One region of the Kosakonia calanthes genome, then DNA from elsewhere that is predicted to be linked to it. Evidence: predicted binding sites of a transcription regulator. Region 1 holds the regulator's gene; each other region holds the start of a gene.
What was found. Region 1 encodes PurR, which represses purine synthesis genes. Its sites were predicted from a motif close to CANGCAAACGTTTGCNTG; they were not measured.
Positions count from the first base shown of each region.

Region 2: pyrC (dihydroorotase) is a predicted target of PurR. The motif match lies at 3,259-3,276, and genes of this name have one in related genera.
Region 3: purE (5-(carboxyamino)imidazole ribonucleotide mutase) is a predicted target of PurR. The motif match lies at 2,172-2,189, and genes of this name have one in related genera.
Region 4: purT (formate-dependent phosphoribosylglycinamide formyltransferase) is a predicted target of PurR. The motif match lies at 3,049-3,066, and genes of this name have one in related genera.

Region 1 is NZ_CP151800.1:2,658,899-2,666,990, forward strand. It holds gene AAEY27_RS12440 (C40 family peptidase) at 1-561, shown strand, start outside; gene sodB (superoxide dismutase [Fe]) at 686-1,267, shown strand; gene AAEY27_RS12450 (MFS transporter) at 1,310-2,494, opposite strand; gene AAEY27_RS12455 (YnhF family membrane protein) at 2,669-2,758, opposite strand; gene purR (HTH-type transcriptional repressor PurR) at 3,056-4,081, shown strand; gene punR (DNA-binding transcriptional activator PunR) at 4,101-5,012, opposite strand; gene punC (purine nucleoside transporter PunC) at 5,124-6,323, shown strand; gene cfa (cyclopropane fatty acyl phospholipid synthase) at 6,623-7,771, shown strand; gene AAEY27_RS12480 (riboflavin synthase subunit alpha) at 7,840-8,092, opposite strand, start outside.
Region 2 is NZ_CP151800.1:2,877,047-2,885,138, forward strand. It holds gene rimJ (ribosomal protein S5-alanine N-acetyltransferase) at 1-370, opposite strand, end outside; gene mdtH (multidrug efflux MFS transporter MdtH) at 609-1,817, shown strand; gene grxB (glutaredoxin 2) at 1,883-2,530, shown strand; gene AAEY27_RS13545 (lipoprotein) at 2,651-3,211, shown strand; gene pyrC (dihydroorotase) at 3,330-4,373, shown strand; gene dinI (DNA damage-inducible protein I) at 4,449-4,694, shown strand; gene bssS (biofilm formation regulator BssS) at 4,970-5,224, shown strand; gene solA (N-methyl-L-tryptophan oxidase) at 5,342-6,460, shown strand; gene AAEY27_RS13570 (YceO family protein) at 6,510-6,626, shown strand; gene AAEY27_RS13575 (cytochrome b) at 6,897-7,463, shown strand; gene AAEY27_RS13580 (YceI family protein) at 7,465-8,040, shown strand; gene AAEY27_RS13585 (rhodanese-related sulfurtransferase) at 8,076-8,092, opposite strand, start outside.
Region 3 is NZ_CP151800.1:3,448,756-3,456,847, reverse strand. It holds gene mnmH (tRNA 2-selenouridine(34) synthase MnmH) at 1-266, opposite strand, end outside; gene AAEY27_RS16265 (hypothetical protein) at 265-471, shown strand; gene purK (5-(carboxyamino)imidazole ribonucleotide synthase) at 530-1,594, opposite strand; gene purE (5-(carboxyamino)imidazole ribonucleotide mutase) at 1,591-2,100, opposite strand; gene AAEY27_RS16250 (helix-turn-helix domain-containing protein) at 2,358-3,227, shown strand; gene AAEY27_RS16245 (ABC transporter ATP-binding protein) at 3,324-5,060, shown strand; gene AAEY27_RS16240 (ABC transporter ATP-binding protein) at 5,047-6,819, shown strand; gene lpxH (UDP-2,3-diacylglucosamine diphosphatase) at 6,766-7,488, opposite strand; gene ppiB (peptidylprolyl isomerase B) at 7,492-7,986, opposite strand.
Region 4 is NZ_CP151800.1:2,027,266-2,035,357, forward strand. It holds gene edd (phosphogluconate dehydratase) at 1-1,084, shown strand, start outside; gene kdgA (bifunctional 4-hydroxy-2-oxoglutarate aldolase/2-dehydro-3-deoxy-phosphogluconate aldolase) at 1,122-1,763, shown strand; gene purT (formate-dependent phosphoribosylglycinamide formyltransferase) at 1,833-3,011, opposite strand; gene AAEY27_RS09550 (YebG family protein) at 3,143-3,481, shown strand; gene yebF (protein YebF) at 3,540-3,908, shown strand; gene AAEY27_RS09560 (tellurite resistance TerB family protein) at 3,998-4,663, shown strand; gene ptrB (oligopeptidase B) at 4,743-6,797, shown strand; gene exoX (exodeoxyribonuclease X) at 6,798-7,460, opposite strand; gene AAEY27_RS09575 (DNA polymerase III subunit theta) at 7,472-7,702, opposite strand; gene yobA (CopC domain-containing protein YobA) at 7,840-8,092, shown strand, end outside.

The DNA.
Region 1 (8,092 bases):
AAACTCACCTCGCGTCGTAAAGTATCCAACACAGCCAAAACGGCTTCCATTACCTGGACTGAAAAATGTACGACGCGCAAAGGCCACAAGCCTCACTGCATTAAAGTCAAAAGCACCCAATCTGCAACACTCGCCGATATTCATAAAGTGCGAATTCAGAAAGCGCAGAAAACCGCGATGTCCAAATTGATGAATCAAATTGGCAAACCTTATCACTGGGGCGGTACGTCACCGAGCACCGGTTTCGATTGCAGCGGCCTGGTTTATTACGCGTATAAAGATCTGGTGAAATTCCGTATTCCACGCACGGCCAATGAAATGTATCACCTGCGTGATGCTTCACCGGTTAACGTGGCTGAACTGGAAAGCGGCGATCTGGTGTTCTTCCGCACCCAGGGTCGCGGTACTGCCGATCACGTTGGCGTGTATGTTGGTAATGGCAAATTCATTCAGTCTCCGCGCAGCGGCCAGGACATTCAGGTGACCTCGTTAAGCGAAGATTACTGGCAGCGCCATTATGTCGGCGCACGCCGCGTCGTTACGCCGAAAACCATCCGTTAATCCTCCCTTACCTGCCGCACGTGCGGCAGGTAACGCTCTCTTTGGTCAGTCCTTTTATTCTGCTACCCTAGCCGCACACTCAGTAGGGCTATTGAGTGTATGACAAGAATAAAGGAGAGCAGCAATGTCGTTCGAACTACCCGCATTACCGTATGCCAAAGACGCCCTGATGCCGCACATTTCGGCGGAAACGCTGGAATACCATTATGGCAAGCACCATCAAACGTATGTCACCAATCTCAATAACCTGATCAAAAGTACCGCTTTTGAAGGCCAAACGCTGGAAGCGATTGTGAAGAACAGCGAAGGCGGCATTTTCAACAATGCTGCGCAGGTCTGGAACCATAGCTTTTACTGGAACTGCCTGGCACCTAACGCTGGTGGTGAGCCAACAGGCGAACTGGCAACGGCGATTGCCCAATCCTTTGGCAGTTTCGCCGAGTTCAAAGCGCAGTTTACCGACGCGGCAGTGAAAAACTTCGGTGCAGGCTGGACATGGCTGGTGAAAAACGCGGATGGCACACTGGCGATTGTTTCGACGTCTAACGCCGGTACGCCTCTGACGACGGATGCGACACCGTTGTTAACGATCGATGTGTGGGAACATGCCTATTACATTGATTACCGTAACGCTCGTCCGAGCTACCTTGAGCATTTTTGGGCGCTGGTTAACTGGGCGTTCGTGACAAAAAATTTTGCCGCATAACCTTTTTGTTGCATAAAAAAAGGAGGGGCAAGCCCCTCCTTCTTATTGATTCAATTTGTTATTCAGCGTCGCACAGGCAGTTTCTGGCTGAGTACGGCTGGTAAGCAGCACCACCAACAAACCCGATCCGGCGATGATTGCGCCCATCACCGATACAAACGCATACCCCAGACCGCCAGAAATCACCGCACCACCTGCCGCTGCACCCAGGGCGTTACCGAGGTTAAAGGCACCGATGTTAACCGAAGACGACAGGCCCGGCGCTTCATGCGCAACGCGCATCACACGCATCTGCAACGGCGGAACCACCGCAAAGGTCGCCGCGCCCCACACCACCATGCTGATGGCTGCGCCAATTTCACTGCGCGCCAGGAACGGGATGGCCAGCATGATCGCAATCAGCAGCACCAGGAAGCCTTTCAGCGTGCCGGTAACAGAGCGGTCCGCCAGTTTCCCACCGAGATAGTTACCAATCGAGAAGCCCACACCAATCAGTACCAGCATGGCGGTAACAAATACCGGCGTAGCATGAGTAATGGTATGCAGTACCGGAGAGATATAGGTATAGAGCGTAAACATGGCTCCAGCACCCAGCACGGTGGTCAGTAACGCAGAGAGAACCTGCGGACGCATCAGTACTGACAGCTCTTTGCGGACATCCGGACGCGCACCCGCGCCGCCTTTTGGCAGAGAGAAGAACAGGCTCAACATAGCAATCACGCCCAGTCCGGCAGTGGCCATAAATGACATGCGCCAGCCGATGGTTTCACCCAGCCAGGTAGCGGCAGGCACGCCGCCGATATTAGCGATGGTCAGCCCCATAAACATGGTGGCGACTGCGCTGGCCTGTTTTTCTTTCGCAACCACGCTTGCGGCCACCACCGAACCGAGGCCGAAGAATGCGCCGTGGTTCAGGCTGGTAACGATGCGGGCGAGCATTAATGTGGAGTAGTCTGGCGCAATGGCCGACAACACGTTACCCAAGGTAAAAATAGACATCAAAAAGATCAGCGCGTTACGACGACCGCGATGCGACAGCAGCAGCGTCATCAGGGGGGCGCCGACCATCACGCCGATAGCGTATGCGCTAATCAACATCCCTGCCGCCGGAATGGAAACGTCAACGCCGCGGGCAATCACCGGCAGTAATCCCATTGGGGAAAACTCCGTAGTACCGATACCGAAGGCACCGATAGCCAGGGACAGCAAAGGGAAATTAATTTTCATATTTTGGCTCCGAAAATGACATGCCGACGCTCGACTCTGTCGTTGAAGACAAAAGTATGACAGCTGTCACATAAATTAGAAGTTAGCTGAATGACAAAAGATTATTGCGCAACAGATACAAATGCAGGAGATAAGGCAGGAAAACCGAGGGAGAAAGCTCTCCCTCGCGATAGATCAATGCAGTGCTGCGGTCAGCGCGCCGAAAACAATCAGACCCAGAACGATGACGGTGGTGAATAATGAATACTTAAGATCGGTGCTCATCAATTTCTCTCCTTTTAATTTCCCCACAAAAAGTGAGATAGCGCATTTTTGCACAAATTATCCTAAAAATCTTGCGGGAATTAGAGGGAGAATCGTTTTAACTCTTCCCCTTTTGCTCAAGATAAGACAAAATTCGACGCTAAATTTATAAGCGTACCGGCCATTGACTCCCCTCCTGACGTCCAGTGTCGTTTTCCCGGCGTACCGCACTCTTTTTGCTGAGTTCAGGGTGTTTAAAGGCAAACGTTTACCTTAAGTATTATCAGGAGCTTACGATATGGTCTGGAGTAATATCTGATGGCAACGATTAAAGACGTCGCGAAACGAGCAAACGTTTCCACTACAACCGTATCACATGTAATTAACAAAACACGCTTCGTCGCCGAAGAGACGCGCAACGCCGTGTGGGCCGCGATCAAAGAACTGCACTATTCGCCGAGCGCCGTGGCGCGCAGTTTGAAAGTCAATCACACAAAATCTATCGGTTTATTGGCCACCAGCAGCGAAGCGGCCTATTTTGCCGAAATCATCGAAGCTGTCGAAAAGAAATGTTTCCAGAAAGGCTACACCCTGATTCTGGGTAACGCATGGAATAGCCACGAAAAACAGCGCGCTTATTTGTCGATGATGGCGCAAAAACGCGTCGACGGCCTGTTGGTTATGTGCTCTGAATATCCCGAATCTGTTTTAAGCATGCTGGAAGAGTATCGCCACATTCCGATGGTGGTGATGGACTGGGGCGAAGCAAAAGCCGATTTTACCGATTCTGTCATTGATAACGCCTTCGAAGGCGGTTATATGGCAGGCCGCTATCTTATTGAACGCGGGCATCGCGATATCGGCGTGATCCCCGGCCCGCTGGAGCGTAATACCGGCGCAGGCCGTCTGGCGGGCTTTATGAAATCGATGGAAGAAGCCATGATTTCCGTCCCGGAAAACTGGATTGTGCAGGGCGACTTCGAACCGGAATCTGGTTACCGCGCCATGCAGCAGATCCTCGGCCAGTCGCACCGCCCTACCGCCGTTTTTTGCGGCGGTGATATTATGGCGATGGGCGCACTGTGCGCCGCTGATGAGATGGGTTTACGCGTACCGCAGGATATTTCGGTTATCGGTTATGACAATGTGCGCAACTCTCGCTTCTTCACGCCAGCGTTGACGACGATTCATCAGCCGAAAGATTCATTGGGTGAAACCGCCTTTACCATGTTGCTTGACCGCATCGTCAACAAACGTGAAGAGTCGCAATCGATTGAGGTGCATCCGCGCCTGGTAGAGCGCCGCTCGGTGGCCGATGGCCCGTTCCGCGACTACCGCCGTTAATCTTCTTTCGCGGGGGCCGTTACTCCGGCTCCCGCAACCATTCACTGTTCAGCGTTTCGCTATCTCCCAGGTACTCCAGCAGCCAATTTAAGGCGGGCGATGCCTCGTTTTGTTGCCATGTCAGGCAGCAAGCCGCATCCGGAAACGGGTTTTCCAGTTCGAGCGCCACCCAGGCTCCGCTATCCAACCACGGTCTGGCAAAATGCGCCGGCACCATGCCCACACACAGCCCCGCCGAGAGACAGGCTTCCGACGATTCCCAATCCGGGACAATCACGCGTTTTTGGTTATCCAGCAGCCAGGTAATGCGTTTCGGTAATGAACGCGACGTATCTTCCTGAATCAGCGAAGGCCAGTTGCGCAACGTCTCATCACTTAGCGGGCCGGGCATTGCAGCCAAAGGATGTTGACTGGAAACCACGCATTTCCAGCTAAGCATGCCCATATCGCGAAACGCATAACGTCCACCGACCGGAATGGCCTGCGTTGCGCCAATCGCCAACTCAACGCGTCCGTCAGAAAGCGCATCCCAGACGCCATTAAACACCTCCTGATAAACCAGTAATTCGACATCACTGAAATGGCGATAAAAATCAACGATTAGCTGCCGCGTGCGCGAAGGTTTAACGATATTGTCCACCGCGATCGCCAGTTGCCCGCGCCAGCCATTGGCGATTTGCTGGCACTGCTGGCGGGTGACCTGCATTTTTTTGATAACAGAACGCCCTTCTTTCAAAAACCAGACGCCTGCGGGCGTTAACTCTACATCACGATGGCGACGCACAAACAGCGGAACCGCCAGCCACTCTTCCAGTTGCCGAACGGTATAGCTCACCGCAGAAGGCACGCGATGCAACTCTTGCGCCGCACCGCTAAAACTGCCATTGCGCGCCACCGCATCAACCACTTCAAGGGAATATTCTGACCACATAATCTGCCTGCAAAAATTTTGAAACCAATGCGCAAATATTAGCGTTTCACAACTGTTATTGCACTCCTTACACTCGACACCCCTAAATACCTGCAACAAAGAGAAACCATAATGCAACCTGGCAAAGGATTTTTAGTCTGGCTCGCGGGATTAAGCGTGCTGGGCTTTTTAGCCACCGACATGTACCTGCCCGCTTTCAGTGCAATACAACAAGATTTGCAAACCTCTTCCGCCGTGGTCAGCGCCACGCTCAGCCTCTTTCTGGCGGGGTTCGCGATCGCGCAACTGGTGTGGGGGCCGCTGTCGGATCGTTATGGACGCAAACCGATTCTGCTGATCGGGTTGACCATTTTCGCGTTAGGTTGCGTGGGTACATTATGGATACGCGATGCCACACTGCTGCTGGTGCTGCGCTTTGTGCAGGCAGTGGGCGTCTGCGCGGCCACTGTAAGCTGGCAAGCGCTGGTGACTGACCATTATCCGGCGCACCGCGTTAACCGCATTTTCGCCACCATTATGCCGCTGGTCGGGTTAACCCCGGCGCTGGCACCGCTGCTCGGCGCCTGGATCCTCTCCCATCTCTCCTGGCAGGCCATTTTCGCCACCCTGCTGATCATTACGCTGGTGTTGATGGTGCCGGCTTTCCGGCTGCGCCCTGCGGTTAAACACGTTGAGAACCCGCAACCGGCGCTGACGTTTATGGACCTGCTGCGTACCCGCGATTATCGCGGCAATGTGATTATCTACGCCGCCTGCTCCGCCAGCTTTTTCGCCTGGCTGACCGGCTCACCATTTATCCTGCATGAAATGGGTTATGGCCCGTCGATTATTGGCCTGAGCTATGTGCCGCAAACCATCGCCTTCTTAATTGGCGGTTACGGTTGCCGGGCGGCCTTGCAGAAATGGAACGGCTCCCGCCTGTTGCCGTGGCTGCTGGCGGCCTTTGGATTAAGCGTGCTTGCCACCTGGGCTGTCGGCTTTATGTCTGGCGTCACCCTGACCACGCTGCTGATCCCGTTCTGCGTGATGGCGATGGCAAACGGTGCCATCTACCCGATCGTCGTCGCGCAGGCGCTGCGCCCGTTCCCACAGGCGACTGGCCGGGCAGCGGCGCTGCAAAACACGCTGCAACTGGGGCTCTGTTTTCTGGCGAGCCTGGTGGTGTCGTGGCTGATTGCCACACCGCTGCTGACCACCACCAGTGTGATGTTGTCAATGGTATTGCTTGCCGCGCTGGGTTATTCCTTGCAACGCCAGATGAAGCATTTGCCGCTAGCGGAAGAGGCCGAACCGTCTTCTTCTCTCAAATAGTTGCACAAGCAATTATCACCCTCTAATCCATTAGCTTGCTAACAGCTTTATGTTGAATCGCCAGATATTGAGGCCTATACTCATTTTCGGTTGTTCCATAATTACGATAAATATTATGTATTAACGGGCACAGGATCGTGCTCGTTTCACCACGGAAGGCCTTTCTGGCAAGGGTCATCTCCCTTCCTCTGTTAACGTCGGATATCAGCCTCACGGTGCGAACCGTGAGATTTCTCACAAGCCGGAAAACGCGATTTCGCGCTTCGACGGTTCTGATCACTGCGAGTGATGGAGAAGTTATGAGTTCATCGTGTATAGAAGAAGTTAGCGTACGGGATGATAATTGGTTCCGTATAGCAAACGAACTGCTGAACCGCGCAGGCATCCGTGTCAACGGTCCCGCCGCTTCAGATATTCAGGTGAAAAATCCTGATTTTTTTAAACGTGTTTTGCAGGAAGGCTCGCTTGGACTCGGCGAAAGTTATATGGACGGCTGGTGGGAATGCGACCGCCTGGACATATTCTTCACCAAAGTTCTCCGCGCTGGACTGGAAAAACAGCTCCCTCATCATTTAAAAGACACACTCCGCATTGCCGGAGCAAGATTATTTAATCTGCAAAGCAAAAAAAGGGCCTGGATTGTCGGAAAAGAGCATTACGATCTCGGTAATGACCTGTTTACCCGCATGCTGGATCCGCAGATGCAATACTCTTGCGCCTACTGGAAAGATGCCGAAACACTGGATGACGCTCAACGGGCAAAACTGAGGCTGTGCTGTGAAAAGCTGAAGTTAAAACCGGGCATGCGCGTGCTGGATATTGGCTGTGGCTGGGGCGGGCTGGCGCAATTTATGGCGCAGAATTACGGCGTCAGCGTCGTTGGCGTCACCATTTCGGCGGAACAACAAAAAATGGCGCAGCAGCGGTGCGAAGGGCTGGATGTCGATATCCGCCTGCTGGATTATCGCGACCTGGACGATCAGTTTGACCGCATTGTCTCCGTCGGCATGTTCGAGCATGTTGGGCCGAAAAATTACCCGACCTATTTCAGCGTGGTCGATCGCAACCTGAAACCGGACGGGATCTTTTTGCTGCACACCATCGGCTCAAAACGCACAGATCACAATGTCGATCCGTGGATCAATCGTTATATCTTCCCCAATGGCTGTTTACCGTCGGTGCGGCACATCGCCACCGCCAGTGAACCGCATTTTGTGATGGAAGACTGGCACAATTTTGGTGCCGATTATGACCGCACACTGATGGCGTGGTATGAGCGTTTTCTTGCCGCCTGGCCGGAAATCGCCGACAACTACTCCGAGCGTTTTAAACGGATGTTCAGCTACTATCTGAACGCCTGCGCGGGCGCGTTCCGCGCGCGGGATATTCAACTCTGGCAGGTGGTGTTTAGCCGCGGAGTGGAACACGGGCTGCGCGTCGCGCGCTAACCTGCTGCTTTTAGCCAATAAAAAAGCCGCACGATTTTCGTTGCGGCTTTTTTTACAAGCTTTACGGATTACTCATCGCTGTTCACAACCACGGCCGCTTCTTTCGCAGCCAGTACACGTTCAACCGTATCGACAACCGCCTGGGTTTGCGGATCAATTTCGATATTGACGCGGTGACCCAGTTTTTTCACCCCGAGCGTGGTGCGCTGCAACGTTTCCGGGATCAAATGCACGCAGAAGCGGCTGCTGGTGACTTCGCCGACCGTCAGGCTGATGCCATCAATGCCGATAAAACCTTTATAGAGGATGTATTTCATCAGC
Region 2 (8,092 bases), 220 kb from region 1:
CTTCGAACATTAATCCCGTTCCCTGCCATTTTTGCCCGATGGAATACCCCAAATAACAGGCGTGAAATGAGCCACGAACCACATTTGAAAAATTTGCCACGCCAATGATTTCTTTCTCGTCGGGATCCAACAGCGCAAAGTAGAAGGCCGATCCCTGCTTATGGAATTCATTGATCATGCCGAGACGCGCCTGCCAGCCGGAAGGATAACAATGGCTTTCGTCGCGTACGGGTTCCCAGGGTTTTAAAAACTGGCGATTTTCCGCGTAATAATCCGCAAGCCGCCAGGCATCGCGCTCGTGAACCAAGCGAACCACTAATCTGTCTGTCACTAAGCGTACTTTCGGCACATTACTGCGATAGCCAAACATGTCTTACCACTCCTTCGTTTCGCGACTCTTTTTAACCCCTTGCCTTAACTATACAGTTGCTCTGCCGCTCTGTGAAAACAGCAACATGGCATTTTCTGCGTTAAACGCCATTTCCGATGAAAATTCTCAATCAAAGCCTGATTTTGATAAAAAAATATTGTCACCGTGAATATGTGAAAAAGACTGGCGAAGCCGCAGAATAAGAACGTCTTATCTTTCTCAATTCCCCGGAGGGGAAATGGTGCGCATATCGCAGGCAAGGAGCCTGGGTAAATATTTCCTGCTTGTCGATAATATGCTGGTAGTACTCGGCTTTTTTGTTGTCTTTCCCCTGATATCCATTCGTTTTGTTGATCAACTTGGCTGGGCCGCATTAATGGTCGGCATTGCGCTCGGTTTGCGCCAGTTGATCCAGCAAGGTTTGGGGATTTTCGGCGGCGCGATTGCCGACCGTTTCGGTGCCAAACCGCTGATCGTCACCGGTATGCTGATGCGCGCGGGAAGCTTTATGGCAATGGGGGTTGCACACGAACCCTGGCTGCTATGGCTCTCCTGCATTCTTTCCGGGCTTAGCGGTACGTTATTTGATCCGCCGCGCTCCGCCCTGGTCGTGAAACTGGTGCGTCCGAATCAACGCGGCCGGTTTTTCTCCCTGTTGATGATGCAAGACAGCGCGGGCGCGGTGATTGGCGCGCTGCTCGGCAGCTGGTTATTGCAATATGATTTTCGTTTGGTGTGCGCGGCAGGCGCGGTGATGTTTGTGCTGTGCGCGGCGTTTAACGCCTTGTTTTTACCCGCGTGGAAACTGTCGACGGTAAAAGCGCCGGTGCGCGAAGGCATGGCGCGCGTGTTGCGCGACAAAAAATTCGTCACCTATGTTCTGACGCTGACTGGCTATTACATGCTGGCGGTGCAGGTAATGTTGATGCTGCCCATTATGGTCAATGACATTGCTGGATCACCCGCCCCTGTGAAATGGATGTACGCCATTGAAGCCTGTTTGTCGCTGTCGCTGCTCTACCCGATTGCCCGCTGGAGCGAAAAACGTTTTCGCCTGGAGCACCGCCTGATGGCCGGGCTGCTGGTGATGTCCTTCAGCCTGATGCCGATCGGTATGGTGGGCACACTGCAACAGTTGTTTACGCTTATCTGCACGTTTTATATCGGCTCGATTATCGCCGAACCGGCGCGGGAAACGTTAAGCGCGCAGTTGGCCGATGCCCGTGCGCGCGGCAGTTATATGGGCTTTAGCCGTTTGGGCCTGGCGTTCGGCGGCGCGCTCGGTTATGCCGGTGGCGGCTGGCTGTTTGACGCCGGTAAAGCCTTTAACCAACCGGAACTGCCGTGGATGATGCTGGGCGTTATCGGCCTGATAACATCGATGGCACTGCTGTGGCAGTTTGGTCAGAAACGCATTCATCCGCCGATGCTTGAGCCAGGCGCTTGATTTGCGCGTCAGTTTTCTCTCAACCATACTGGTAGTTGATGGATAAGCCAGTATGGAGGAGAAACGTGAAACTCTACATTTATGATCACTGCCCTTTCTGTGTAAAAGCCCGCATGATTTTTGGCCTGAAGAACGTCCCGGTTGAACTCAATGTGCTGCTAAGCGACGATGAGGCCACGCCGACCAAAATGATTGGTCAAAAAATGGCGCCTATTCTGCAAAAGGATGACAGCCGTTACCTGCCTGAAAGCATGGATATTGTGCATTATGTCGATAAACTCGACGGCAAACCGCTGCTCACCGGTAAGCAAAACCCGAAGGTGGAAGAGTGGCTGCGCAAGGTAAATGGCTACGCGAACAAGTTGCTGATCCCGCGTATTGCCAAATCCGCATTCGATGAATTCTCAACCCCGCAGGCGCGCGCCTACTTTGTGGCGAAAAAAGAGGCGGCAATCGGTAATTTCGCCGAGCACCTTTCGCACTCCGCGGGGCTTGTCAAAAATATCAGCGACGACCTCCGTGCGCTGGAAAAGCTGATTGTGCAACCCAACGCCGTCAATGGCGAACTCTCTGACGACGACATTCATCTCTTCCCGCTGCTGCGTAACCTCACCCTTGTCAGCGGCATCACCTGGCCCACCCGGGTTGCCGATTACCGCGATAACATGGCGAAACAGACGCAGGTTAACCTGCTGTCCTCCATGGCCATTTAACCCGCTTATGGCGGAGGCGCCTTGCTTCCGCCATCCTATTAGGTTTTTTCCGCTGGCCTTTATGCGGCGCGTGACGCATGCTACGCCGGATCGAAGTATCAGGAACACGTTGAGGAATTCATGAAGAAGATGATTTTGGCCGCTGCATTATTGGTGAGCGGCGTGCTGGTAGGATGTAACCAGTTGACCCAATATTCCATCAGTGAACAGGAAATTAACCAGGCGCTGCAAAAACGCAATGACTTCGCTAAAGATATCGGTGTGCCAGGCGTAGCGGATGCCCACATCGTCCTGAACAATCTCGCCAGCGAGATTGGGCGCGAAGAGCCTAACAAGGTGACATTGACGGGCGATGCGAACCTGGACATGACTTCCCTCTTCGGTAACCAGAAAGCCATCATCAAACTGAAGCTGAAAGCACTGCCGGTGTTCGATAAAGAGAAAGGCGCGATTTATTTGCAAGAGATGGAAGTAGTGGATGCGAAAGTCACGCCGGAAAAAATGCAGACCATTGTGCAAACCGTCATGCCTTACCTGAACCAGTCACTGCGCAATTACTTTAATCAACGCCCCGCCTATGTTCTGAAAGAGGACAGCAGTAAAGGCGAAGCGCTGGCGAAGAAATATGCCAAAGGGATTGAGGTGAAACCGGGCGAAATCATTATTCCCCTTACCGACTAAAATCCCTCAGGGCGCTGCGAGCGCCCTTTTTTCAGGAAAAGGATGCAAACGAAAACGTTTCCCCTTATGCTTGGTCTCCGGCAAAAACACCTGTTTCTCACCCAGCCGGAGCCTTCCAATGACACAATCCCAGGTTTTGAAAATCCGCCGTCCTGACGACTGGCACGTCCATTTGCGTGATGGCGACATGTTGAAAACCGTGGTGCCGTGGACCAGCGAAACCTACGCCCGCGCCATTGTCATGCCCAATCTTGCTCCCCCTGTGACCACCGTTGATGCCGCGATTGCCTACCGTCAGCGCATTCTCGATGCGGTGCCTGCCGGGCAAAATTTCACCCCACTGATGACCTGCTACCTGACTGACAGCCTGAGCGCTGATGAAGTCGAGCGCGGTTTCAACGAAAACGTCTTCATGGCCGCCAAACTTTACCCGGCCAATGCCACGACCAACTCCAGCCATGGCGTGACCAGTATTGACGCCATCATGCCCGTACTGGAGCGTATGGAAAAACTGGGAATGCCGCTGCTGGTACACGGCGAAGTGACCCATGCGGAGATCGATATTTTCGATCGCGAAGCGCGATTTATTGAAACGGTGATGGAGCCATTGCGCCAGCGTTTACCGGGCTTGAAAGTGGTGTTCGAACACATCACCACCAAAGATGCCGCCGAATATGTGCGCGACGGTAATGAACTGCTGGCGGCAACCATCACACCGCAGCACTTGATGTTTAACCGTAACCATATGCTGGTGGGCGGCGTGCGCCCGCATCTCTACTGCCTGCCGATCCTTAAGCGTAATATTCACCAGCAGGCGTTGCGTGAACTGGTTGCCAGCGGGTTTGATCGCGCGTTTCTGGGAACGGATTCCGCACCGCACGCGCGTCATCGCAAAGAAGCCAGTTGCGGCTGCGCCGGTTGTTTCAACGCGCCGACAGCGCTTGGCAGCTACGCAACGGTGTTTGAAGAGATGAACGCGTTGCAGCACTTCGAAGCTTTCTGCTCCCTGAACGGGCCGCGTTTCTATGGTTTGCCAGTGAACGACACCTTTATTGAACTGCTGCGCGAAGAGAGCGTGGTACCTGAAACTATCGCCCTGCCGGAAGATACGCTGGTGCCGTTCCTCGCGGGCGAAACTGTGCGCTGGCGCGTTAAGGGTTAAAAAAGTTTTGGCCCCCTGTTGTAATGGGTTTCATTTAACTGTATAAATATACAGCACATTACACAGGGGGCTGTTATGCGCATTGAAGTGACAATTGCCAAAACCACATCCTTACCGCCTGGCGCTATCGACGCGCTGGCTGGCGAGTTATCCCGCCGTCTGAATAACTACTATCCCGATCGCGAAAATAAAATTTCGGTTCGCTATGCCGCAGCAAATAATCTCTCCGTTCTCGGTGGCGCAAAAGAAGATAAAGACCGTATCAGCGAAATTCTGCAAGAGACATGGGAAAGCGCTGATGACTGGTTTATCACCGATTAATTTACTTTAAAGATTGTTCTTATTGCCGGGTCGCCCCGGCTTTTTTGTCTTTTTTTTCAGCAAATCATTATTAGCGAAGTCTTTAACGAAAATATGTGGTTAACCTTGCGCTGTCTTATTCAAAAAAACCAATAAACGCAAAAAACATGTTGCAAGGTGTTTATTTTTTCGATCAAAGCCCTCAGTTGTTGATATACTGAAAAAGCTTCAAATTAAAACACGCATTGAACCTCGAAAGCCGTTGTCTTATTAAACACGCCAATAAGGGGGTTGTGATGGTAAAGAATAATGAAGTCATCCAGACCCATCCACTGGTCGGATGGGACATCAGCACCGTGGATAGTTACGACGCACTGATGCTCCGGTTGCATTACCAGACCCCAAACAGAGCCGCTCAGGAAGAGACCGAAGTCGGCCAGACGTTGTGGTTAACGACCGATGTCGCCCGTCAGTTTATATCGATTCTCGAAGCGGGCATTGCCAAGATTGAATCTGGCGACTATCAGGAAGATGAGTATCGCAGGCATTAGCATTAATGCTTTACATACCTCTAAAAGGCACCCTCGCGGTGCCTTAATTATTTCTGCCCTTGTATAACGCCTCCAGCTTAATTACCCTCCTGAAAACGCATTTGCCTGGAGAACACCATGAAATACGACCTGATTATTATCGGCAGCGGTTCCGTCGGCGCGGCGGCTGGCTATTATGCCACCCGCGCCGGGCTAAATGTGCTGATGACAGATGCGCATTTACCGCCGCACCAGGAAGGAAGCCATCACGGCGATACGCGTTTAATACGTCACGCTTACGGCGAAGGTGAAAAATATGTTCCGTTGGTCTTGCGTGCCCAGACGCTTTGGGAAGAACTGGCCGCCGAAAGTGGCGAAGCGGTATTCGAACGCACGGGCGTGATCAACCTCGGTCCCGCCGATTCCGCTTTCCTTGCCAACGTTGCCCACAGCGCAGAGCAGTGGAAACTGACGGTAGAAAAACTTGATGCACCTTCTCTGATGGCCCGCTGGCCGGAAATTCGCGTTCCTGACGATTATATCGGCCTGTTTGAAACCGATTCAGGCGTGTTACGCAGCGAGCTGGCGATCAAAACCTGGATCCGCCTCGCAGAACAAGCTGGTTGCGCGCAACTGTTTAATTGCCCGGTCACCGCCCTGCATCATGGTGAAGACGGCGTCAGCATTGACACGCCGGAAGGGACTTTCCACGGCAAAAAGATACTGGTCAGCGCGGGAACCTGGGTGCAAAAGCTGCTGCCAGCGCTGCCCATTCAACCAGTACGTAAAGTCTTCGCCTGGTTCCAGGCCGATGGCCGCTACAGCACCAAAAATAATTTCCCGGCGTTTACCGGCGAAATGCCCAATGGCGATCAGTATTACGGTTTCCCGGCAGAAGAGAATGAACTGAAAATCGGTCGTCATAATGGCGGTCAATTGATCAATGACGCTCAACAGCGAACACCGTTTGGCGAAGAGCCAGGCGATGGATCCGAGTGTTTCGGTTTTCTGCGCCAGTTCCTGCCAGGCATTGGCGGCTGTCTCTATGGTGCATCCTGCACCTACGACAACTCACCGGATGAAGATTTTATTATCGATACTCTGCCCGATTACCCGGATACGCTGGTGATCACCGGTTTAAGCGGTCACGGTTTCAAATTCGCGCCGGTGCTGGGTGAAATCGCGAGCCAGTTCGCGCAGGACAAACGCACAGACGTTGATTTGCAACCCTTCGCCCTCTCCCGTTTTGCCGGATAATCCATCGGCGGCCTGGTTGCCAGGCCGCCGTCAAAATCGCGGAGAGAATATGATTCGTCTATTTCATTATTTAGTTAATAACGTGCGTGAACATTTGATGGCATATATTGCCATTTGGTTACTGATTGCGGTGATCGATATTATTTATATTGTATGGTCAAAATAATGAATACTGACAAAAGTTGACATTTATTTAAATAAATACAACATATAGACAATATTTTTGAATATTACCAACACGTCACAACCTCCGTAATTTCCTTGATAAACACCTAATTTGTCATTTTTTCCTCTAATAGACTGAATACATAAAGCCAAACTTATTCAAATAATGTGATATAGAAAAAATAACAATTCAATTCGCATTTTTTGAGTTGCATTATTATTTCGCTCCCGTCATTTTAAATTAACTTTTGATTAACCGTGATTAACAATTATGCAATTACATAATTCTCCGGCACGCTATGGCGCGGTTTCCGTGACGCTCCATTGGCTGGTTGCCATCGTGGTTTATGGCATGTTTGCCTTAGGTCTGTGGATGGTAACCCTCAGCTATTACGATGGCTGGTATCACCAGGCACCTGAGTTGCATAAAAGTATCGGCATCCTGTTAATGCTCGGGCTGGTTATTCGCGTCATCTGGCGTTTTGTCTCGCCGCCACCGCCGCCGCTCAGCAGCTATTCCCGGCTGACGCGCATTGGTGCAGTGGTTGCCCATATCGCGCTCTATCTGTTGCTGTTCGGCATTGTTTTTAGCGGCTATTTGATTTCGACCGCCGACGGCAAACCGATTAGCGTCTTCGGCCTGTTTGATATTCCCGCGACCCTCGCCGATGCCGGTTCGCAGGCAGATCTGGCAGGCACCGTTCATCTGTGGCTGGCATGGAGTGTGGTTGTGCTCTCCGTATTGCACGGCCTTGCCGCTTTTAAACACCATTTCATCGATAAAGACGCCACTCTCACGCGCATGCTGGGAAAATCGTCATCTGACTCTGGAGCATAATATGAAGAAAATCCTGCCGGGACTCGCTCTCGCCTCGCTGCTGTTCACCACCGGTTATGCCGTAGCGGCGGACTACAAAATTGATAAAGAAGGCCAACACGCTTTCGTCAATTTCCGTATCCAGCACCTGGGCTATAGCTGGTTGTACGGTACGTTTAAAGATTTCGACGGGACTTTTACGTTCGACGAAGCGAACCCGTCCGCCGATAAGGTGAATGTGACGATCAATACCAACAGCCTTGACACCAATCACGCCGAGCGCGACAAGCACCTGCGCAGCGCGGATTTCCTGAACGTGGCGAAATTCCCGCAGGCGACATTTACCTCGACGGCGGTGAAAAAAGACGGTGATGAGCTGGATATTACCGGCAACCTGACGCTGAACGGCGTGACCAAACCGGTAGAGCTAGAAGCGAAGCTGATCGGTCAGGGCGATGACCCGTGGGGTGGCGTGCGTGCGGGCTTTGAAGCGTCAGGCAAGATCAAGCTGAAAGACTTTAATATCACCACCGATCTTGGCCCGGCATCGCAAGACGTTGAGCTGATTATCTCGGTTGAAGGTGTGCGTCAGAAGTAACGAAAAAGGAGAGGATCGCCCCTCTCCTTGCTGTTTTATTCCGGGTCAGGAA
Region 3 (8,092 bases), 790 kb from region 1:
TGCGGATGTTGCGCACAGGCTTGCAGCCACGCCTCGATTCGCTGTTCGCGTAATTCACCGTTTACTAATTGGTGGCCGAGTCGCAATGCAGCTTGCGCGCCTTCGCGTTTGTAACACGTGCCTACCGCCGCGCGTTCGCTGTCGTTCATTAACGGCAGGTTGAGGGCGGAGGGCATCGCGCCCTTCGCGAATTCAACCGGCGCGCGTACATCAATAAGGGGGATGTCATCCCGCAGGATGGCAAGATAATCCGTGGCGTTGTTCATGTGGCGTCCTCTGCAAAAGCGGGTACAGATTTTACGCCCGCAAAAGGGGAGAACAAAGGTGCGTTTTGCCGACGGCTCTGAGGGGATTTCGCCGGATGGCGGCGATGCCTTATCCGGCCTACGAACGAACGCTGGTTTTGTGAATGGTGGTGCGGTTTTGCCGGATGGCGGCTGCGCCTTATCCGGCCTACGGGACAAACGCTGATTTGGCTTTGGGCTCGGTTTTGTAGGCCCGGTAAGCGAAGCGCCACCGGGCATAGCGGCTACAACTTCGATTGCGCCCAGGCGATGCCGCTGGCGTACTCCGGCGGCAGCAGCGGAACTAATGCTTCCAGCGTCGCCCTCAGGCGTGCGTTATCGTCATCATTCAGGTTCAGATGGCCGACTTTGCGCCCCGCACGCACGTCTTTGTCGTACCAGTGCAGATGCACCAGCGGCAACTTCAGCCAGTTGTAGTTTAAATCGGTACCAATCAGGTTGATCATCACCGACGGGCTGTTGACCACCGGTTGCGGCAGCGGCAAATCCACTACCGCGCGCAGATGCAGCTCAAACTGGCTGATCGACGCGCCGTTTTGCGTCCAGTGCCCGCTGTTATGCACGCGCGGCGCCAGTTCGTTAATCAGCAGCCCGGCCGGGGTGATGAAACACTCCATCGCCATCACGCCCACATAATTCAACTCGTGCATGATCGCCGACAGCATCGTTTCCGCCTGCTTCTGCTGTTGTGCATTCGGCAGCGGGAACACCACGCTGGCGCGCAGAATGCCATCCTGATGCAGGTTGTGGGTCAGCGGATAAAACACGGTGCTGCCGTCGTGGGCGCGTGCGCCGACCAGAGAAACTTCGCCTGAGAAATTGATGCCTTGCTCGACGATACATTCGCCGTAGCACTCATCCGGTAGCTGATCGGTATCGGCGGTGCGCAAACGCCACTGCCCGCGACCATCGTAGCCGCCGACGCGGCGCTTCACGATGGCGAGATCGCCAAGGCGGGAAAATACCGCCGGCCATTCGCTTTTATCCGCCAGCAACTGCCACGGCGCGGTGGCTAATTCCAGCTTATCGAACAGCTGTTTTTGCGTCAGACGATCGGCGATCACCGGGAACACATCGCGGTTAACAAACGCCGGATGGCGCGCCAGTTCGCGGGTTAATGCCGTTTCCGGCCAGCGTTCAATTTCTGCGGTGATCACACTCTGCTGAAAGGGCACCGCTTCTGGCGCTTCATCCAGCCCTACCGGCCAAACTGCGATGCTCAGCGGCTCACCGGCCTGGCGCAGCATGCGGCCAAGCTGACCGTTGCCTAATACACAAACTTGTTTCATGCCGCACCCCGTGGGTCCGGGTTATCCAGCACATCATCGGTCTGCGCTTTGCGCCAGTTCGCCAGGCGCTGATGCAGCGCGGCATCGTGCTGGGCGAGGATTTGCGCGGCCAGCAGCGCCGCGTTTGCCGCGCCCGCTTTGCCAATCGCCAGCGTACCGACCGGAATACCGCGCGGCATTTGCACAATGGAATAAAGACTGTCGACACCGCTTAATGCGGCGCTTTGTACCGGCACACCCAGCACTGGTACCAGCGTTTTGGCGGCAATCATGCCCGGCAGATGCGCCGCGCCGCCGGCACCGGCAATAATCACCTGAAAACCCTTTTGCTCAGCGCTTTCGGCGAAGCTAAAAAGTTTGTCCGGAGTGCGGTGTGCGGAGACGATTTCAACATGGTGCGGGACATTCAGGGTATCGAGGATTTCTGCGGCGAATTGCATGGTGGCCCAATCGCTTTTCGAGCCCATAACAATGGCGATGCGCGCCGGTTGGTTGCTTGAAGACATGCGTCTCAAAACTCCTGTGGGTGTGCTTCAGACTACGTAAGAGGGCACAGAGAATAGCACGGAATACCGGCAAGGAAAACGGTTGCGTAGCGATGTTCGCTGGCGAAATTCGCTACGCAGAAGGTGTCCAAAATTCACCGCTTCTTTACGACGTCATCGCCTGGCGCACTGCCCTTCGCGATTGCACGTTCGGGTTCGCTATTGCATCATCCGGCTTAATAACAACCATTATCATCTTTGTGGCGCAAGGAACCGCGATGAATCAACGTACAATGCCCGGCATGCGATGCAGGGTGCTGTCGCCGCGCATTCGCCTGACGGCGATTTGCACGACGCTCAGCAATGACAAAGTGGTGCGCGGCGATTTTCCGGCGCATTTCTCGCTGGTGCTGATGCGTGAAGGGGCAGGCACTTTCCAGCTTAACCAGCAAAAGGTGCAGCAGTTCGGCGCCAACACACTGCTGATCTCCTGTTCGGCAGTGTCATGCAGCGGGTTCGATTTTTTCCCCCGCAACCACTTTTACGATCTGCTGATCGTCGACTTTGAACCCGCGCTGCTCAATACGCTCTATGCCGCTGCGTTACCGCTGCCGGAAGAGGGCGGGCGCGTGTTTAGCGCGGCGCTGAATCACGCATTGCAGGAACAATTGCGCCAGATATTGCTGGCGTGGAATGACGAAAGTGCGCTGGGGACGTTACGGCTGGAAAGCCTGGCGCTCGGTGCTTTATGGGAAGCACTGCGCGGTGTTGATTTGTTCGCCGCCAGCCCGGCGCCGACGCGGGAGTTGCAAAGCCGTGACCGAAGGCGGCTGATCGCGGCACGCGATTATGTGCGCGAGCATGCTACGCAGGTGCAGTCGATGGGGGAAATCGCCCAGATTTGTGGGCTCAGTTTGATGGCTCTCAAGCGCGGCTTTCCAGCGATGTTTGGCATCACGCTATGGAACTACGTGATCCAAAGGCGGCTGGAACATGCCCGTCATCTGCTGGGAGATCGGCTTTCGCTGCAAGAGGTTGCTGTCCAGAGCGGCTTTAGCCACGCCAGCCACTTAAACCGTTTTTTCCGCCAGCAATTTGGTATGACGCCGGGAGCGTACCGTAAAAACCACGCGCCTCCCGCCGGGTGACGCGCAAAACGCACGGCGTCGCCCGCTTTTTTTCATAACAGGGAACGCCAGATGTCACACGTTAGTCCTCCTTCCGTTCCCACGGGAGGAACCGCCATGAACTCGCCGTCTCACCTTTTACTGACGCTGATTGCCGGGCAGCGCGCCGGGCTAATCGCCGCGATGTTGTTGGCGGCGCTGTCGGTTATCAGTGAATTGCTGCCCTGGTATTTGCTCTGGCAAGCCGTTCAGCACCCGGAAAATTTGCTGGAGTTGGCCGCCTGGTTAGCGCTGGCGCTGGGGGTGAAATATCTGCTGTTGGCGATCGCCGGGTGGTTTAGCCATCGGGCGGCGTTTCGCGTACTTTACGATGTGCGCATGGCTGTCGCGCGCGGGCTGACGCGCCTGCCCTTAAGCCAGCTTTCGACCTACGCTTCCGGCAGTTTGCGCAATATCGTGATCAACGATGTCGAACGGCTGGAAGGGTTTATCGCTCACCATACGGTGGATTTCACCGCCGCATTACTCAGCCCGTTAGTGGCCGCTGCGTTTCTCTTCTGGAGCGACTGGCAAATGGCGCTGGCTGCGCTGGCAACGGTTCCGCTGGCGTTGTTGGCGCAGAAAATCGCCATGCGCGGCATGGCTGAGCGGGTCGCGGAATATAACGCGGCGACCAGTAAGCTGAACGCCGCGATTGTGGAATATGTGCGCGGCATTCCGGTGATGAAGGCGTTTTGCCAGAGCAGTCGCGCCTTTCGCCTGCTGAACGATAGCCTCGAACAGTACCGCGCGCTGATCACCCGTTTTACGCACAGTGCGGTGCCCGGTTGGTCGCTGTTTACGGTGCTGCTCAATGCCAGCATCTTTATTTTGCTGCCGCTGGGGATCTGGCGGGTAAGCCACGGCGGCCTGACGGTGGCGCAGTTAATCCTGATTTTACTGCTCGGGAGCGGGCTGATTCAGCCGCTATTGCGCGTAACGTTTATGGCCTCTCTGATCCGCGAAATGCTGGCGGGCGTGGCGCGCATCGCTGTCTTTTTGCAACCTGCCGCAAGCAATGACGATCCGACGCCTGCCGACCTCCGCTTGCAGGTTAGCCATGTGTATTTTGGCTACCCCGGCAGCCCCATTCTCAACGATCTCTCTTTTACCCTTTCGCCGGGCGGGTTTTACGCGCTGGTGGGGCCGTCCGGCGCGGGGAAATCGACCCTCGCCTGGTTGATGGCCGGTCTATTGTCGCCCGACAAAGGCGAAATCACGCTGGGCGGCGTGGCGGTTGACCGCCTTTCTGATGCTCGCCGCGCGCAGTTGCTGGGGATGGTCAGCCAGGAGGTGTTTATTTTTCGCGGCACGTTGGCGGAAAACCTGCGGCTTGGCTGCCCGTCGGCCAGCGATGAGCAAATCTGGCAGGCGCTGGGTGTTGCACAGGCACAGGCGTTTGTTGCGGCGCTACCGCAAGGCCTGCAAACCCTGGTTGGCGAGCGGGGCGTGAGCCTTTCAGGCGGCGAACGTCAGCGGATTGCCATTGCGCGAGCGCTACTGGCGCAACCGACAATACTCATTCTCGATGAAGCCACGGCGTTCGCCGATGCGCTGACCGAAAACGCGTTTTATCTCGCTCTGCGCAAGACCTGGCCTGCGATGACCGTGGTGGCCATTGCCCACCGGCTCTTCGCCGTGCAGCACGCCGAGGCTATTTTGCTGCTCGATAACGGTGAACTGGTCGCGCTTGGCGACCATCCGGCGTTATTGCGCGACAGCCCGCTGTATCGGGATTTGTGGCACAGCCAGTTTCGCTTACAGCAGTGGCATATTCGTGATCAACAACAGGAGGCAGCGGGTGCAAGGGCTTAGCGGGTTATTACGTTATTCACAACAGGGGCGTCGCCAGTTTTTACGCGGCATTGCGCTGCGCACGCTGGCGCAGTTGTTTACGGTGTTGCCGTTTTTTATCGCCTGGCTTGCCCTTGGCGATTTGCAGTGGGGCGGCGGGGGCTGGAGCCAGTGGAGCTGGCTCGCTGCCGGGCTGGGCATTTGCCTGCTGGCGCAACTGGTGTTCTCCCATTTTGGTCAACTGGACTGTTTTCTTGGCAGCTACGCGTTGATGAGCCAGTACCGTCAGGCGCTGGCCGAGCATTTACGGCGTTTGCCGCTCGGCTGGTTTCAGCGGCATCGGGTTGGTTCAACCTCGGCGCTGCTGACCGACCAAGTGAAACGGGTGGAAGAGATTTTCTCGCATATGCTGCCGGAAGTGGTGCTGGGGCTGGTCACGCCGCTACTGTTTGCAATGCTGCTAATGCTGGTCGACCCGTGGCTCACGCTGGCGCTGTTTGCCACCGTGATTCCTGGCGCGTTGCTGCTGTGGCTGATGACCCATTTCCTGCTGCGCGGCGCGTGTGAGCAGGGGCAGCGGTTTGCCATCGCCTCCGGCTTGCTGGTCGAGTTTGTTAGCGGTATCAAAACCCTGCGTTTGTTTAACCGCCATCAACAGATGCTGGTGCGCCTCGATGAGACATTTGCCGATATCCGCCGTGCGAGTATGGGGATGGAAGCCTGGGGAGGTGGCGGTGTGCTGCTGTTTCGCCTGCTGGCAGAAAGCGGGTTAGTAGTGATGTTTATCACCGCCGCCGCACTGTGGCAGCAAGACGCGCTACCGCCAGCGACATGGCTGCTGTTTGTGCTGGTGGGGTACAAAGTGATTAGCCCGCTGCTGGACGCGGCGGCGTGGTTTACGTTGCTGCGGGTGATGCGGCAATCAGCGGCAAAACTGGACGCGTTAATGGCCGAACCCACGCAGCCGGAGGAGGGCAATGGTTCCACCACGCAAGGGAACAGCGTTCGTTTTGAGAAGGTGAGTTTCGCCTACGATAGTCAGCCGGTGGTCAGCGATATCTCCTTCACTGCCCCGGAAGGTAGCGTGACGGCGCTGGTGGGGCCCTCCGGCAGCGGCAAAAGCACGTTGCTGCATTTGTTGGGCGGTTTCTGGTCGCCGCAGCAGGGTGAAATATCGCTCGGCGGTGTTGCGTTGGCGAAACTCGGCGCGCGCGAACTGCACCAGCGTATGGGGTATGTGATGCAGGATGTGCAGCTGTTTGATGGCTCGGTGCTGGACAATGTGCGCATTGGCAACCCGCAGGCCAATGATGAACAGATAATTGAAGCCTGCCGCCAGGCCTGGTGCCAGGAATTCATCGAGCGGCTGCCACAGGGTTACCACACGCGATTGGGCGAGGGTGCGCAGCGGCTTTCCGGCGGTGAGCGTCAGCGGCTGTCGATTGCGCGGATGATGTTAAAAGATCCGGCGATCATCATTCTCGACGAAGCCACAGCCCTGCTGGACCCGCTTTCTCAGGCGCAGGTGCAAATGGCGCTCAGCAAGCTGGCGCGTGGGAAAACGGTATTGATGATCGCCCATCGTCTGCGCACCGTTGAATTCGCGTCGCAGATTTTAGTGCTGGAGAATGGCCGGATTGTGGAACGAGGCACGCATACGCACTTGCTGGCGAAGGGCGGGCTTTACGCCCGTTTATGGCAGGCGCAGGAGCAAGAGCGAACGCTGTCAGAAGGGAAAAGGGATCAGCTCAACGTCGGTTTCGCTGACGCGCACCATTGACCCTTCGCTGTGCCACGCCCCTAATACTACGCGGTACGCCGGGGCGTGATTCGCGGTGAGTTCATGCACGGCCGGGCGATGGGTGTGACCGTGGATCAGCCACTGAACGTGATGTTTTTCCATGGCGTCAACCACCGCCTGTTGAGTCACATCCATCATTTCCAGCGTCTTGCTGTTATTCGAGGCGCTGCTTCCGGCACGCATTTTCGCGGCCACGCGATGGCGAATAAACAGCGGCAGGGCGAGAAACAGGGTTTGCAGCCACGGCTGATGCACTCTGGCGCGTAACGCCTGGTAGTCCACATCGTCTGTACAGAGCGTGTCGCCGTGCATAATCAGCACCTTGCGACCATAAAGATCAAGCACCTGCTCTTGCGGCAGTAATTGCATACCGCTGGCGCGGGCGAAGCGTTTGCCGAGCAGAAAATCGCGGTTGCCATGAATGAAATAGCAAGGCACACCGTTGTCGACGAGGGATTTGATCGCTTCGGCGATTTGCTGGTGCAGCGGGTTGGGATCGTCGTCGCCAATCCACGCTTCAAACAGATCGCCCAGAATATAGAGCGCATCCGCTTCGCGCGCGGTGCTCGCTAAAAAGCGCAGAAAACCGGCGGTGATTGCCGGTTCTTCTGTGTGCAGATGCAGGTCTGCGATAAAGAGTGTCGCCACGAATTACTCGCTGACGTCCACGCTTTCGATGGTAACGTCTTCTTTCGGTACGTCTTGATGCATACCGCTGCGGCCGGTGGACACCGCTTTGATTTTGTCGACCACGTCCATCCCTTCAACCACTTCTGCGAACACGCAGTAACCCCAACCTTGCAGGTTCTCGCCGCTGAAGTTCAGGAAGTCGTTGTCAGCGACGTTAATGAAGAACTGCGCGGTGGCGGAGTGCGGCGCCTGAGTACGGGCCATTGCCAGCGTACCACGGGTGTTTTTCAGGCCGTTGTTGGCTTCGTTTTGGATTGGATCTTTGGTGACTTTCTGATTCATGCCCGGTTCAAAACCGCCGCCCTGAATCATAAAACCGTTAATGACACGGTGGAAAATGGTGTTGTTGTAGAAACCTTCACGGCAATAGTCCAGGAAGTTTTTAACTGTTTCAGGCGCTTTGTCATCGAAGGTTTTGATTACGATGTCGCCGTGATTAGTGTGGAAAGTGACCATTATTGCATCCTGTTCTGATAGTGTGGTGCTGCGACCCGGATGTGGGCCAGAGATAGTCGCCTGTTATAGCATAACCGCGAGGCTGGATCACCTTGCAAAGTGTGCT
Region 4 (8,092 bases), 630 kb from region 1:
TTCCTCTTTTGTTCACCCGGACGCACCGCTGCGTAAAGCGCTGACGGAAGCCGCAGCCCGCCAGGTCACGCGTTTGACCGGCAACGGCAATGAATGGATGCCGCTTGGCAAAATGATCGATGAAAAAGTGGTGGTGAACGGTATCGTTTCCCTGCTGGCGACCGGTGGTTCCACCAACCACACCATGCATCTGGTAGCAATGGCGCGCGCCGCAGGCATCATCATCAACTGGGATGATTTCTCTGAACTCTCTGAAGTGGTACCGCTGCTGGCGCGCCTCTACCCGAATGGCCCGGCGGACATTAACCACTTCCAGGCAGCCGGTGGTGTTCCGGTATTGCTGCGTGAACTGCTGAAAGGCGGTCTGCTGCATGAAGATGTGAACACTGTGGCGGGCTTTGGTCTGACGCGTTATACCAACGAACCGTGGCTGAACAATGGCGAGTTGGACTGGCGTGAAGGCGCAGCCGCGTCGCTGGATGAAGACATTATCGCCACCATTGAGAAACCATTCTCCAAACATGGTGGTACTAAAGTACTCAGCGGCAACCTTGGTCGCGCGGTGATGAAAACGTCCGCTGTGCCGGTAGAAAACCAGGTGATTGAAGCGCCAGCAGTGATTTTCGAAAGCCAGCATGACGTTTTACCGGCCTTTGAGGCGGGTCTGTTGGATCGCGATTGCGTGGTTGTTGTGCGTCATCAAGGGCCAAAAGCGAACGGTATGCCAGAATTACATAAACTCATGCCGCCACTTGGTGTATTATTGGACCGCCGTTTCAAAATTGCATTAGTTACCGATGGACGGCTGTCAGGTGCCTCAGGTAAAGTGCCGTCGGCGATTCACGTTACACCAGAGGCTTATGATGGTGGGTTGCTGGCGAAAGTGAGTGATGGCGATATTATCCGGGTTAACGGGCAGACAGGCGAGTTAACGCTGCTGGTTGATGACAACGAACTTGCCGCGCGTCAGCCGCATATTCCTGACCTGAGCGCGATGCGCGTAGGCACAGGGCGCGAAATGTTCGGCGCGCTGCGGGAAAAACTTTCCGGTGCGGAACAGGGCGCAACCTGTATCACTTTTTAAGACGATAAGATTTAGTTCTGGCGAGAGAAAAACACTGATGAAAAACTGGAAAACGAGTGCAGAAGCAATCCTGAAAACGGGTCCGGTAGTGCCGGTGATCGTAGTGAACAAACTGGAGCACGCCGTACCGATGGCGAAAGCGCTGGTTGCAGGTGGTGTTCGCGTTCTGGAAGTGACTCTGCGTACGGCTTGTGCCATTGACGCTATCCGCGCTATCGCGAAAGAAGTGCCGGATGCCATCATCGGCGCGGGTACCGTGTTGAACCCGCAGCAGCTGGCGGAAGTGACCGCTGCTGGCGCGCAGTTCGCAATCAGCCCTGGCCTGACCGAGCCGTTGCTGAAAGCCGCGACCGAAGGCTCTATCCCGCTGATCCCGGGTATTAGCACGGTTTCTGAACTAATGCTGGGTATGGATTACGGCCTGAAAGAGTTCAAATTCTTCCCGGCTGAAGCGAATGGTGGCACCAAAGCGCTGCAGGCTATCGCGGGTCCGTTCTCTCAGGTTCGTTTCTGCCCGACTGGCGGTATCTCTCCGGCTAACTACCGCGATTACCTGGCGCTGAAAAGCGTGCTGTGTATCGGCGGTTCCTGGCTGGTACCGGCCGATGCGCTGGAAGCAGGGGATTACGATCGCATCACCAAACTGGCGCGCGAAGCAGTCGAAGGCGCAAAACAGTAATGGGTCAGGCGGGTGCATGACCCGCCTGATGATAAGATGCCCGGTAGCGTTAAGCTGACCGGGTTTTTTTTATCCGTTGACTTTCACTGCCGATGCTGCGGCAACTGCGCGTTCTACTGCGCTTTCGACATCATCCGCCACGGCCAGCGCAACGCCCATGCGTCGGGTTCCGTCGATTTCGGGTTTGCCGAACAGACGCAGTTGCACGCCCGCGCCCACGGCATTTTGCACATTATCGAACGTGACATTCTGGCTGCTCAGGCGCGGCAGGATCACCGCCGACGCGGACGGGCCGTACTGGCGAATAGCGCCAATCGGCAGCCCGAGAAACGCGCGAACATGCAGCGCGAATTCGGAGAGATCCTGAGAAATCAGCGTGACCATGCCCGTATCATGAGGGCGTGGTGAGACTTCACTGAAAATCACTTCGTCGCCACAAATAAACAGTTCAACGCCAAACAGGCCATGGCCGCCCAGCGCCAGTACCACTTTGCGGGCAATCTCCTGCGCACGTTCAAGCGCCACGTCGGACATCTGCTGCGGCTGCCAGGATTCGCGATAATCGCCATCTTCCTGGCGATGACCAACCGGTGCGCAAAAATGAACGCCATCGACGGCGCTGATGGTCAGCAACGTAATCTCAAAATCGAAATTAACCACGCCTTCAACGATAACGCGCCCGGCACCCGCGCGCCCGCCTTGCTGTGCATAGTCCCAGGCTTTTGTCAGCTGGTCGGCGCTTTTGATAAAACTTTGTCCTTTGCCGGAGGAACTCATCACCGGTTTTACAATGCAAGGCAAATCGATTTCAGACACTGCGCTGCGAAATGCCGCCTCGCTGTCGGCAAAACGATAGCTGGAGGTCGGTAATTGCAACTCTTCGGCAGCCAGGCGGCGAATCCCTTCGCGGTTCATGGTCAGTTTGGTCGCGCGAGCGCAGGGAACAACATTCTGGCCCTGGGCTTCCAGCTCAATCAGCATATCGGTGGCGATTGCTTCGATTTCCGGCACGATAAAATGCGGTTTTTCCAGCGCGACCAGCGTCTTTAACGCTTCACCATCGAGCATATTAATGACATGCGAACGGTGCGCCACATGCATGGCCGGCGCGTCGGCATAGCGGTCAACCGCAATCACTTCAATACCCAGGCGCTGGCATTCAATCGCCACTTCTTTACCCAGTTCACCGGAGCCTAATAACATCACACGCGTGGCTGCAGGGCGCAGCGCTGTTCCTAAAAGAGTCATAGCATCGTACCATTGGAAAAAAACTGGGCGCAGTATAAACGAAAACGTTTGCGTCTGTCTTTTTTCACTTGCGGTGGTTTTTTCATCGCGCTAGCATGCTGTATAAATACACAGTAAAATGAGGCTGCATCATGGCGGTAGAAATTAAATACGTAGTCATTCGAGAAGGTGAGGAAAAAATGTCTTTTGCCAGCAAAAAGGAAGCTGATGCTTACGATAAAATGCTCGATCTGGCTGAAGTGCTGGGCGACTGGCTGGGTACTGGCCCGGTAGAACTGGAAGATGACGCGCGCGATCGTATGGCGCTGTGGTTGGCCGAGCAAAAAGACGCGCTCAACGGCATCCTGAAATCAGGCAAGCTGCCTGATGCTGAAAGTGAAGAAGCTGCTTCACCTGCCGAAGCGGATGAGGAACAACCGTCCGATGCGGTGGATATCAAAAGCGCAGCGAAGCGCGCGAAAGTCGCCTGATCTTGCACCGCCAGCAATTTGTACCATGCTTTGAATGGGCACGAACCAGGAGATAAGCATGAAAATAGCAGGGTTTTTTACCGGTCTGCTTTTGCTGGCAGGCAGCATGGCGGCGTATGCCGCAACGGACCAGGCCGCAGCAGATAAAGTCGTGAAGTTTCCCTCTTGTGAGGGGCTTGACGCTGCGGGTATTACCGCCAGCGTCAAGCGCGATTATTTGCAAAACCGCATCGTTCGTTGGGCTGACGATCAAAAGAAAATCGGTCAGGCCGATCCGGTGGTTTGGGTCAGCCCGAAAGATATTACTGGCAAGAATGATAAATGGACGGTGCCTCTGACTGTGCGCGGTAAGAGTGCCGATATCCATTACCGTGTCATGGTTGACTGCAAAGCGGGAAAAGCAGAGTACCAACCGCAAGCGCAGTGACACAATTTTCCCTTCCTTTCCAGACATAGACATTTCCTGACACCCCTCTCGCTTACTCTTGGCACACCTACATCTGTAAGCGAGAGGGCATTATGAATTGGTTGAATCAATTACAATCGCTACTTGGTCAAAAGAGCGCATCCACGACGGCAGTACCCTCCAACGGGCAAGGGCTGAATAATCTGCTTGTGCCAGGTGCTCTGGGCGGTTTAGCCGGGCTGCTGGTCGCCAGCAAATCATCGCGCAAACTGCTGACAAAATATGGCACTGGCGCATTGTTGGTGGGCGGTGGAGCCGTTGCGGGAACCGTGCTGTGGAATAAATACAAAGACCGTATTCGCGAAGCGCACAAAGGCGAGCCGCAATTTGGTCAGCACCATTCGCCGCTAGATGTGCGTACCGAGCGCCTGATCCTGGCGCTGGTTTTCGCCGCCAAAAGCGACGGTCATATTGATGAAAAAGAACAGGCTGCCATTGAACAACAGTTGCGCGAAGCGGGTGTTGAAAGTCAGGGCAGGGAACTGGTCGCGAAAGCCATTGAGCAGCCACTTGATCCGGCGCGGCTGGCGCAGGGTATTCAGAATGAAGAAGAGGCGCTGGAAGTCTACTTCCTCAGTTGTGCCGCAATCGACATTGATCATTTTATGGAGCGCAGCTATTTGAATGCGCTCGGGGATGCGCTCAATATCCCGCAAGACGTCCGTGACGGCATCGAACAGGATCTCAAACAGCAAAAACTGACGCTTCCCCCCTGAGCATTACGACGTTTCGCTTGCAACGTGCGCGGGTTTTGCCAACCTTATAGGTATGTAAAACCAAAAAAAGAATGGTGCTATGTTGCCGAAAGTAAAACAAATCCCATACGCCATGACGATGCATGGCGATACGCGTATCGACAATTATTTCTGGTTGCGGGACGACTCGCGCTCGCAGCCAGAAGTGCTTGATTATCTTCATCAGGAAAATGACTACGGGCGCGAAGTGATGGCGTCCCAGCAAGCGCTGCAAGACGACCTGTTGCAGGAAATCATTTCCCGCATTCCGCAGCGAGAAATCTCCGCGCCCTACATCAAAAATGGCTATCGTTACCGGCATATTTACGAACCCGGTAACGAATACGCCATCTATCAGCGCCAATCCGTACTCAGTTCAGAATGGGATGAATGGTCAGTCTTACTTGATGCCAACCAGCGAGCGTCGCATAGCGAGTTCTACACTTTAGGCGGCCTCGAAATCTCACCTGACAACACCATTATGGCGATCGCGGAAGATTTCCTTTCGCGTCGGCAATATGGTCTGCGTTTTCGCAATCTCGACACAGGCAATTGGTATCCGGAAGTCCTTGATAACATTTCGCCGGAATTCGTCTGGGTCAATGATTCCGAAACGATCTACTACGTGCGTAAACACGCGACCACGCTGCTGCCGTTTCAGGTCTGGCGTCACACCGTCGGCACACCTGCACAGCAGGATGAACTGGTCTATGAAGAGAATGACGACACCTTCTATGTCGGGTTAAGCAAAACGACCTCGCAGCACTACATCACCATTCATCTCGCCAGCGCGACAACCAGCGAAGTATTGCTGTTGGATGCGGAGCTGCCAGATGCTCAGCCGCTGTGTTTTCTGCCACGGCGCAAAGACCACGAATATAGCCTCGATCACTTCCAGCACACCTTCTATTTGCGTTCCAATCGTGATGGCAAAAACTTCGGTTTGTATCGCACCAAAGTGCGTGATGAGCGGCGTTGGGAAGTGCTGATCCCGGCGCGTGAGCAGATCATGCTGGAGGGTTTTACGCTGTTTACCGACTGGCTGGTGGTGGAGGAGCGGCAACGTGGGCTGACCAGCTTGCGGCAAATCAACCGTAAAACCCGCGAAGTGATTGGTATCGCGTTTGACGATCCCGCTTATGTGACCTGGCTTGCCTATAACCCCGAGCCAGAAACCTCGCGCTTGCGCTACGGTTACTCCTCGATGACCACCCCGGATACGTTGTTCGAGCTGGATATGGACACCGGTGAACGGCGAGTGCTGAAGCAAATTGAAGTGGCGGGTTTTGACGCCAGCGAGTATCGCAGCGAGCACTTATGGATTCGCGCGCGGGATGGCGTTGAAGTGCCCGTCTCGCTGGTTTACAACCAAAAACATTTCCGCCAGGGGGAGAATCCGCTGCTGGTGTATGGCTACGGTTCATACGGTGCCAGCATGGATGCGGATTTCAGCAGTAGCCGCTTGAGTTTACTGGATCGCGGTTTTGTCTGCGCCATCGCCCATATTCGTGGCGGCGGCGAGCTGGGACATGGGTGGTACGAAGACGGCAAATTCCTCAACAAGAAAAATACCTTTAACGACTTTATTGATGTCACCGATTGCTTGCTGGCACAGGGATATGGCTCGCCGCTGTTCTGCTATGCAATGGGCGGAAGTGCAGGTGGTTTATTGATGGGATCCGTCATCAACTCGCGGCCTTCATTATTCCACGGTGTGATTGCGCAGGTTCCGTTTGTCGATGTGGTCACCACCATGCTCGACGAATCCATCCCGTTAACCACTGGCGAATTTGAAGAGTGGGGCAACCCGCAAGACGAAACCTACTATCACTACATCAAAAGTTACAGTCCTTACGACAATATCGAAGCGCATGCCTATCCGCATATGCTGGTGACGACCGGCTTGCATGATTCCCAGGTGCAATACTGGGAACCGGCGAAATGGGTCGCGAAACTACGCGAGTATAAAACCGATGATAATCTGCTGTTGTTGTGCACGGACATGGATTCCGGGCACGGGGGAAAATCCGGGCGCTTCAAATCGTACGAAGGCGTAGCGCTGGAGTATGCGTTTTTAATTGCGCTGGCACAGGGGACGTTACCGGGGCAGGGGTAATTATCCCTCGCCCAGATAGTGTTTCAGCGTTAAGCGTAGTTCCGGGCTCATGCTATCAAGGTTATTGAATAACCAACGCAGGTAGCCCGGATCGCGATCGGCAATTTCCGAGACCGGTTTGCCGCGATATTTGCCAAAGGTAAACGTGGTCAGCAGCGCCGGGCGGCCCGTCACGGTCGCCATTTGATCCGGCGTCCAGCCCGACACTTGCATAATGTCGATCAGCAATGCCGCAGTGATATAGCAATCATAAAGTGCGCGGTGATGATGCAAACCCGACGGCGTTTGCACGCTGAGCTTGCGGGATTTGTACAGCGCCATATTGCTGTATTTGATGCCCGGCCATAAACGGCGCGCCAGTTTCATCGTGCAAATCCATTCGCCGGGCATTTCAGGCAGCACGCGGCGGTCAAAACTGGCGTTGTGCGCCACATACCACTCGCTGCCGTAATAAAGCGGTACAACCTCTTCAATCCACGGCTGATCCGCGACCATCGCTTCCGTAATATGGTGTATCGCCATCGCCTGCTGGCTAATCGGCCTGTCTGGGCGCACCAGATGGCTCATCGGATTAACGATCTTCCCGTCGATAACATCGACCGAGGCTATCTCTACGATGCCGCCTTGCAGATCGCAGGTCTCGGTATCGATAACACGTAACATGGCTGGCTCCATTATTTCGCTTTAGGCTCGTAAGGCAGGCGAGAGAGCGACACGGAGGCCAGACGATGCGCAATCAGGCGTTCGCGAAACCAGTCGCGTAAATGCGCGGGTTGCTCGCGCTCAACGGCTTCGGCAATAACGGGCATGTTATAACGCTCTTTAAAAGCGACCCCTGCGGCGGCAAGATCGACATTGACCTTGTCCATCTCTTGTTGTTCGAGCTGCGCAAGATTAGTAATCATGATTTTCTCCTGAGTTCACGCGGCAAAAGTTACTAAGGCTGTCGCAGAAAGACAAGTGCGCCGACGATGATACTCGACGTGCTTATTGTACAGGTTTATCCTTTGCAATATATGTATAACAAAATGGAATGAATTCTATGTTCACCGCTTCTCATCGCCACTGGCAAGCTGTGGCGCTGGTCGCCAGCATGTTCGCGACCCCAACCGTGCTGGCGCACGCTCATCTGAAAGGCCAGTATCCGGCAGCCGATGCGTCTGTCGCTGCCGCGCCGCAAGCCCTGACGCTGAATTTTTCTGAAGGCATTGAACCTCAGTTCAGCGGCGTAACGCTGGCTAACGCGCAGCAGCAAATTATCAAGACCGGGCCGGTCAAGCGCAATGAGAAAGACA